Solitalea canadensis DSM 3403: one gene and its partner. The protein of the gene in region 2 interacts with the protein of the main gene of each other region in a pairwise test. Links are inferred from orthologs where the notes say so. Each region holds a gene or a part of one and is shown on either strand. Other genes may lie near its edges.

What was found.
Region 1: the proteins of ruvC (region 2) and ruvA interact in binary tests that used the Escherichia coli proteins (3 or more experiments, as listed by UniProt). The link is inferred for Solitalea canadensis DSM 3403 from one-to-one orthologs.

The regions. Positions count from the first base shown.
Region 1 is NC_017770.1:5,039,364-5,043,456, forward strand. What follows is about bases 1,369-4,093. They hold ruvA (Holliday junction branch migration protein RuvA), read left to right. Parts: upstream 1,369-2,296; coding sequence 2,297-2,890; downstream 2,891-4,093. Other genes in these bases: SOLCA_RS21305 (NADP-dependent malic enzyme), read left to right, coding at 1,369-2,112; sov (T9SS outer membrane translocon Sov/SprA), read left to right, coding at 2,929-4,093. Also shown: more of SOLCA_RS21305, read left to right, coding at 1-1,368. UniProt on the Escherichia coli protein: The RuvA-RuvB-RuvC complex processes Holliday junction (HJ) DNA during genetic recombination and DNA repair.
Region 2 is NC_017770.1:3,800,259-3,805,249, reverse strand. Bases 486-3,328 are described here. They hold ruvC (crossover junction endodeoxyribonuclease RuvC), read right to left. Parts: upstream 2,290-3,328; coding sequence 1,681-2,289; downstream 486-1,680. Other genes in these bases: SOLCA_RS15795 (lysylphosphatidylglycerol synthase domain-containing protein), read left to right, coding at 2,433-3,328; SOLCA_RS15805 (HIT family protein), read left to right, coding at 1,293-1,679; greA (transcription elongation factor GreA), read left to right, coding at 672-1,145. In the rest of the region: SOLCA_RS15815 (NAD(P)-dependent oxidoreductase), read left to right, coding at 1-469; more of SOLCA_RS15795, read left to right, coding at 3,329-3,410; SOLCA_RS15790 (glycosyltransferase family 2 protein), read left to right, coding at 3,394-4,524; SOLCA_RS15785 (ABC transporter permease), read left to right, coding at 4,641-4,991.

The DNA of each region.
Region 1 (4,093 bases), 1.2 Mb from region 2 along the record:
GACGTTTATAAATACACTGCCAAGGGAAATCTTGTAGCCGTAATCAGTAATGGAACAGCCGTTTTAGGGTTGGGAAATATTGGTCCGGAAGCAGGAAAGCCTGTAATGGAAGGTAAAGGCGTATTATTCAAAATCTTTGCAGATATCGATGTATTTGACATTGAACTAAATGTAACAGATGTAGATGAGTTTGTACGTACAGTAAAAGCACTTGAACCAACTTTTGGAGGAGTTAATCTTGAAGATATTAAAGCCCCTGAGTGTTTTGAGATTGAGCGCAGACTAAAAGAAGAATTAAATATTCCTGTAATGCATGATGATCAGCATGGTACTGCGATCATTTCTGCTGCGGCATTGTTAAATGCGCTTGAATTACAGAAAAAGAAAATTGAAGAAGTAAAGATCGTTGTTTGTGGAGCCGGTGCTGCTGCAATGTCTTGTACTCGTTTATACGCGTCATTAGGAGCTCGTAAAGAGAACATCGTAATGACTGACAGTAAAGGTGTTATTCGCTCAGATCGTGCAGGCCTGGACGATGCTAAGAAGGAATTTGCCACCGATCGTCGTGATGTTTCATCGCTGGAAGATGCTATGAAAAACGCAGATGTATTCATTGGTCTTTCAACAGCAGGAACGGTTAATCCTGAAATGCTTAAAACAATGGCTAAAAATGCGATAGTTTTCGCAATGGCTAACCCTGATCCTGAAATTGGCTATGAACTTGCTGTCGAAACCAGAAATGATATTATCATGGCAACGGGTCGTTCGGATTATCCTAACCAGGTAAATAACGTATTAGGATTCCCTTACATTTTCCGTGGTGCATTGGATGTTCAGGCAACTCAAATTAATGAGGAAATGAAACTTGCTGCTGTTAAGGCAATTGCTGAATTAGCCAAGAAGCCTGTTCCTGAAACGGTGAATTTAGCTTATAACCAAAGTAATATCACTTTTGGTAAAGACTATATTATTCCGAAGCCGTTGGATATGCGTTTAATTACGCACGTAGCTCCGGCAGTAGCTAAAGCAGCTATTGAATCAGGAGTAGCTCGTAAGCCTATTACAGATTGGGAAGGTTATGTTGATAGCTTGAAAAAACGCTTAGGCCTTGACGATAAGTTGATGCGTAACATTGCCAGTCGTGCAAAATCACAACCTAAACGTGTTGTATTTGCTGAAGCTGACAATTACAAAATGTTGAAAGCTGCTCAAATTGTTAAAGACGAAGGTATTGCTGTTCCAATTCTTTTGGGAAATATTGATAAGATTAACCAAATAATTGAAGAACATAATCTTGATCTTAACGGCACTGTAATAATTGATCCTTTCAAAGAAGAAAAGAAATTGCAGGAATATGCTGAAATAATCTACAAAAAACGTCAACGCAGAGGTATCAGCTTAAGCGATGCCCGTAAGTTAGTACGTGATCGTAATTACTTTGGCTCTGTAATGGTTGAATTGGGTGATGCTGATGCAATGATTTCTGGTCTTACGAAGAGCTATAAAAATGTAGTAAAACCAGCATTGGAAGTTATCGGTACTCGACCTGGTGTAAATCGTGTAGCAGGTATGTACATGATGTTAGCTAAAAAAGGTCCTATCTTTTTTGCTGACACAACAGTTAATCTTGATCCTTCTGCGCAAGAAATTGTAGATATCACTTTATTAGTAAATGAAGCTGTAGAATCATTCAATATTAAACCTCGTGTCGCATTATTATCCTATTCAAACTTTGGTTCGAATGATGGTGTAACAGCGGTTAAAATGCGTGATGCAGCATCTATTTTACATAAAGGATATCCAGAAATGTTGGTTGATGGAGAGGTTCAGGCTAATTTTGCAATGAATGCAGATTTGATGAAAGCTAATTTTCCGTTTTCTCAATTAGCAGACGGGCCTGCCAATACATTAATCTTCCCAAATTTAGAGTCTGGAAATATTTCGTATAAACTATTACAAGAAGTGGGTGGAGCTGAAGCCGTTGGTCCTATTCTGTTAGGATTAAATAAGCCAGTGCACATATTGCAATTGGATAGTTCAGTAAGAGAGATTGTGAACATGGTAACAATTGCTGTTGTAGACGCCCAGCAACGTCAACAAGCAGGTAAATAACCCATATCCTTTTTATAAAATCCGGTAGTTAATAAGGATTCTTTAGTAAGAATCCATAAATTAGCTACCGGTTTTGTTTTATAAATTACTCTTCCGAAGTAACTTTAGTGTCTACATTTGAGTATAAATCATTTGATTTACAGTTAATAAAATATATTATTAGAAATTATTACAATCACTACGTATGATTGCTTACATACATGGAAAGGTGGCTTTTAAATGCCCTACTTACGTAATTATTGAAACTGCTGGAGTAGGCTATCAAATTCATATTTCTTTAAATACCTATTCAAAGATTCCTGATAGTACATCAACAGGAGGGCTTTATAAACTGCATACTTATTTGAGTATTAAAGAGGATGCGCATACACTTTATGGTTTTGCTGATGAAGGGGAAAAACGATTATTTATTCACTTAATTTCAGTTTCGGGTATTGGTCCTAATACAGCTCGAATGATGCTTTCATCAATAACACCACAAGAGATTGAACAAGCTATTGCTAATGGAGATGTTCCGCAAATTCAACGAATAAAAGGAATTGGTCCCAAATCAGCTCAACGTTTGGTTTTGGAACTACAAGATAAATTGAAGAAAGAAGTTGGAAATTCATTGATTGCTATTCCTCAAAATAACAGTATCAGAGATGAAGCATTAACAGCTCTTGTTATGTTGGGGTTTGTTAAAAATACTGCTGAAAAAGTTGTTGATAGCATATTAAAACGTACAGATGATCTTACGGTTGAAGGATTAATCAAAGAATCGTTAAAGAATCTTTAATGATTTTATCAAACTACTATTTTCAACACTAGAAAAACTTGAGACCAAAACATTTACTAAGTACATTTTTTATACTGCTGCTAATTGTAGTTGCCGGGGAAACGAGTATGGTGCTTGCACAAACTACAAATCCTCCACAAAAGAGTGCTGATACAGTTAAACTTAGGTACCCTCTTAAGGAAAAGAATGATGTTTTAAATCGTTTTGACAATATAATGGGGTTAAAAGACCCTGCAAATGTGGTAAGACGAGTTGAGTATGATCCAGTAACTAACACCTATGAAATTACTGAGACTATTGGGGGACGCTTGTATCGATTACCTCAAAAACTAACTTTTGACGAGTACAAGAAATATGTTCTTGAAGAATCGAAGAAGAATTATTGGTTACAAAAGACAGGACAGTTAAATAATATTGTTCAAAACCGCGGCCTTGTACCCAAACTCAATATTAACAGTAAAACATTCAATGATTTATTTGGTGGAAATTTTATTGATATCAGACCTCAAGGATTTGCTGAAGTAAGCTTGTCAACCCGTTTCAGCAAAAATGAAAACCCACTTTTTAATACTCGCCAACGAAAACAAACCAGTCTGGATTTTGATGAACGTTTACAAATCAATCTTATTGGACAAATTGGCGAAAAGTTAAAGATCAACACCAATTTTAATACCCAAGCTCAGTTTGATTTCGAGAATCAGATAAAATTTGAATACACAGGTAAAGAAGATGAAATTGTAAGAAAAGTTGAGGTTGGTAATGTAAGTCTTCCTATTGCCGGAACATTGATTAGTGGAAGCCAGAGTTTATTCGGGCTAAAAACCCAGTTGCAATTTGGCCGCTTAGGAGTTACCGGGGTGTTCTCGCAGCAACGCAGCGAAATGAAGGAGATCAACATTACGAGTGGAGCACAAGAGAATGAGTTTAATATTCAAGTTGATAATTATGAAGCCAATAAACACTTCTTCTTAGCCCAGTTTTTTAGAAACCAATATAACTTGGCATTATCACGACCTCCAATTGTTAACTCAGCAGTAGTGATAAATAAGATTGAGGTGTGGGTTACCAACAAAACAAATAATAATGCTGATTCAAGAGACGTTTTGGCATTCCTGGATTTAGGTGAAAATGCCCCTTATAATACAGCTCAATTTATTGGAGGGGGCTCTGTTCAACCATCGGCCTATAACGTAGGTGGAAACC
Region 2 (4,991 bases):
TAAAAAGTTAAAAGGTTTTGATGTAGAAGTATTGGTATACGATAAGTATAAAACCGGTTTTGGTAATACATGGGTTAAAGAGGTTACAGAGCAGGAATTATTTGACAAAGCTGATGTATTAAGCTTGCACATTCCGCTGACCGCTGAAACCAAGTTTATGATAGATGAGCATTACTTTGATAAGTTTAAAAAAACGCTTTGGTTTGTAAATACTGCCAGGGGAGAAATAGTGTCTATTCCGGGACTTTTAAAAGCGTTGGATAACGGGAAATTAAAAGGAGCAGCTTTAGATGTGTTACAAAAAGAGAAGTTTCCGTTAACTGAAAATGAACATGTTTGGTTCGACGATTTGTCGAAGCGAGATAACGTTTTATTAACCCCTCATGTAGGTGGTTGGAGTGTTGAATCGTACCGAAAAATCTCCGAAATTTTAGCTGAAAAAATCCTTAGTAAATTTCCAGGAAATTAAATATAACGACCGTATTGTTCTACTGGAAAATTAATAGTAATTCTTGTTTTTTATTGTTAATCAATTGTTTATAAATTATTGGTAGAAAATTCGGAAAATAAATTTTAATTTTGTAGCATTGTAAAACAAGACTATCCGTCGGCTTGCGGCGTATAGTCTTGTTTCTTTTTTATATAGTCAGTAATAAAAAATTTTTTGCGTTATGGCAGAGATAACTTACTTAACTCCGGAAGGATTAGAGAAACTTAAGCAAGAGTTAGCGTACCTTAAAACCCATGGCCGGTCAGAAATTTCTAAGCAAATTGCAGAAGCTCGCGACAAGGGAGATCTATCAGAAAATGCAGAATATGATGCAGCAAAAGAAGCGCAAGGTTTACATGAGCTGAAAATTTCCAAGCTTGAAGAAGTATTGGCCAATTCACGCATTATTGACGAATCTAAACTTGATACTTCAAAAGTTTTAGTGCTCTCTAAAGTGAAAATCAAAAATGTAAAGAATGGTACTGTAATGAATTATCAATTGGTAGCTGAAAAAGAAGCCGATCTTAAAACGGGTAAAATTTCAGTTCAGTCTCCAATTGCTAAAGGATTACTTGGAAAATCTGTTGGTGATATTGCAGACGTAACCGTTCCAAACGGAACTATGCAATTCGAAATCTTAGAAATCAGCCGTTAGTGGAATTACGGGTTGCGAGTTCCGTGTTATAGGTTTATGATCTATCTGATTAGTTAAATAATTAGTAATTTGTAACCGATACATATAATTCGCAACCCTTAATTTATTTTACTACTCTCAATTCGTAACCTACAACCCGCAATCTATATGGCATCTATATTTTCAAAAATTGTAGCAGGAGAAATTCCAGCATTCAAGGTGGCTGAAAACGAAGAGTTTTTGGCATTTCTGGATATTGAACCACTTGCAGAGGGGCATACATTGGTAATTCCGAAAACGGAAGTCGATTATCTTTTTGATGTAGAAGACGATCTTTTAGGACGAATGATGATTTTTTCGAAGCAAGTAGCTAAAAAGATCGAAAAAGCCATTCCTTGCAAAAGAATTGGTGTTACTGTAATTGGGTTGGAAGTACCTCATGCTCATATTCATCTGATCCCTATCAATAAGATCAATGACATGAACTTTAGTCATAAACCTACACCTCCAAGTAAAGAACAATTACAAGCTACGTTAGCTAAAATAACAGGATAATCTACTTTAACTTTTTGGGATTATCTTTTACAAAGGCTTCCCAACCTGAATAGGTCTTTTTAGCAGTTCCGTCTGATCCAATTCTTTGGAAAGAATGACAAACAGCCACGGCCAGTCCGTCGGTAGCATCTAAAAACTCCGGAGTTTCACTAAAGTTTAGTAATTGTTTTAACATACCCGCAACCTGCTCTTTGGTAGCGTTTCCATTGCCGGTAATTGACTGTTTTATTTTCTTAGGCGAATATTCAAAAATTGGCAGATCGCGGTTTAATGCAGCAGCCATTGCAACACCTTGCGCGCGTCCAAGCTTTAACATTACCTGTACGTTTTTGCCATAAAAAGGGTCCTCAAGTGCCATGCAATCGGGTTTGTATTCCTCGATAAGCATGGAGGTGCGTTCAAATATCCTCTTTAATTTTAAAGCGTGATTTTCGTATTTCTTTAGGTGAATAACACCCAGCGTAAGTAACTGAAGTTTGTTCCTTGTTTCGAGCACAAGTCCATACCCTAAAACCGCAGTCCCGGGATCAATTCCTAAAATGATTCTTTCTTTTTTGTCTGACACTAATACCAATTTTGGAATACGAATTACCTGAAAATTTCGTTTCACTCAAAGTGTAAACGCTTTTATTTCTCAAAAGACGTCGAAGCATCATACCATAAAAATGGTTCAATACTTGTTTATTGTCCGAATAGTTTAAATTATTAAGATATTTGCCACACCTTTTTAGCTTAAGAAATTACATTTTCCGCATGCCTGTATCTAAAAAGATCTTTGTGATCTCTGTTAAAGTACTTATTTTATTGTTAACCTTTTGGTTTGTATACAGCAAAATAACACATCCTGAATCGTTGGCAAAACTGAAAGCTTTTGCAAATACTCCGTTAAATGGGCGTGCTATTTCCTATTTTATTTTGGTGGGTTACTTGGCCTATCTCAATTTGTTGTTAGAAACTTTAAAATGGCACTACCTGGTTAAAAAAGTAGAAAATATCTCGTGGAAACGAACGATTGAGTCATTATTAGCGGGTTTAACATTAGCAGCATTTACTCCAAGCCGGATAGGTGAATTCGGAGGACGTGTCCTTTACCTTGCCCCTGAAAACCGAATCAGAGGGGTATTAGCTATGGGTGTTGGTTCGTTCAGCCAAATGATGGTGACCAATGTAATGGGAGCAATCGGATTGGTGTTTTTTATTGGAATTTTTGTGCCTGTAAGTAAAGTGGTGTTAGGAGCAATTGCTGCCGCTGCTATCTTGTTTTCAGCAGGGATGATCTTGCTGCTGATCAATATCCGCTGGTTTTACGTTATTCTTGATTCCTTTTCCTTTCTTCATAAATTCAAAAAAAACTTCCGTATTCTCTTAAGGTATAGCAAAAAAGAGCTGCTTACCGTTTTTGGGATGAGCTTTTTGCGCTACATTGTGTTCTCCATGCAATATTATCTCCTTGTAAATCTGTTTATTCCACAGGTTACCTATCCTATGAGCATGGTAATGATCAGTGTTATTTACATGGTTCAATCTATTTTACCTACCTTCGCATTCTTTGATATCGGGATACGTGGAGCAGCAGCAACCTATTTCTTCGGATTTTTAGTTGGTGATGTTGAAACCGTAAATTTATTGGCAGCAGCATTCGGAGTGTGGTTGCTTAATCTAATCATCCCTTCATTATTAGGAGTTTATTTTGTTTTAAAAGCTAATTTTTTTGGTGCTACTACTGATTGATATTTTAACCTCGATTCTGGCTTTTTCCTATTTTATTATTGCAGGAAGCTTTATTATTGGATGGCAGCGCATAAGAAAGCCATCTGCCAACAGAGGCACTCACACTACCAAAGTAAGTGTAATTATTCCGGCCAGAAATGAAGAAAAAATGATCGGAAAGTGTGTTAATGATATTGTTGCTCAAAATTACCCCAATGAACTGCTAGAAATAATTGTGATTGATGATCACTCTACCGATAGTACCGCCGATGTTGTTAAAAGTATTCAATATCCCAATCTTAAATTAATCAAATTACAAGCCGACCCGGCTGTAAATTCTTATAAGAAAAAAGCGATTGCAGATGCCATAAGTATTGCTTCTGGTGATCTTATTGTAACCACCGATGGCGATTGCCGCATGGGAAATAACTGGATCCGTTCAATTGTGAACGAGTATGAGGTTACAGGAAATAAAATGATATCCTCTCCGGTAGCTTATTTTGAAGAGCGCTCTTTCTTTGAAAAACTTCAAAGCCTCGAATTTATGTGCTTAATTAGTTTGGGCGCTGCTTCAATAGCCAATAAAATGGCCGGAAGTTGCAATGGCGCTAATCTGGCCTATGAGAAGAAAGCATTTTTTGAAGTTGGCGGATTCTCTGGAATTGATCACATTGCTTCTGGCGATGACGAGTTATTGCTGCATAAGATGTTGTCGGCATATCATGGTAAGGTAAGCTTTTTAAAATCTAGAGAGGCAGTGGTGTATACACATGCTAAGCCTACACTTAAAGATTTTATCTCACAGCGAAGAAGATGGGCATCAAAGAGTACCAAGTATAAAAATAAGTGGATGGTAGGTATAGGGGTTTCTGTGTTTTTCTACTATGTAGCTTTACTGTTAACTGGATTAATCGGATTGTTTGTCCCTTCAATAGGTTGTTTGTTTTTAGGAGCTTTTGTATTTAAATGCTTGATAGACCTTATCTGGGTACTGCCAGTTGCGGTTTTTCTTCGAAAACTAAATCTTATTATTTATTTCCCGATCCTGGCTTTTCTGCATTTGTTTTACATCGTTTATATTGGTTTAGCCGGACAGGCAAAGCAATATGAATGGAAAGGCCGAATGGTGCAGTAGCATTAAAAGCCAATATTGAACTGCTTTGCAAATAATTTGTATTGTTATTCGCATAAAAGTCATTTGGCGCATTATATTAGCTAATAAATCAAACATTTCGTACAAGTAATTATTATATGGCTTTGGCGATTGCTCCCGAAACACCTTGGCAACGAACTAAGAAACGCTTTCTTCGAAATAAACTATCTGTTTTTGGATTGGTGGTTATCGCCTTTTTTGTGCTGATTTCCTTCTTAGGGTATTTAATTACACCCGACGATACTCCTATGTCTAACCGGATGAATGTCCAGTTGAGTACCAAACATCCGGGATCAACTTTCAAATTTTTGTCAATTAGGAAAAATCAACAGATTGACACTGTAAATGTATTTACTAAGTTATTCTTTGGTCAGCCCGACTTTTTTGATTTTGTCCCCATTAATTCTTTCAAATTTAATGCTGACAGTATTATCATCGATGAATACACT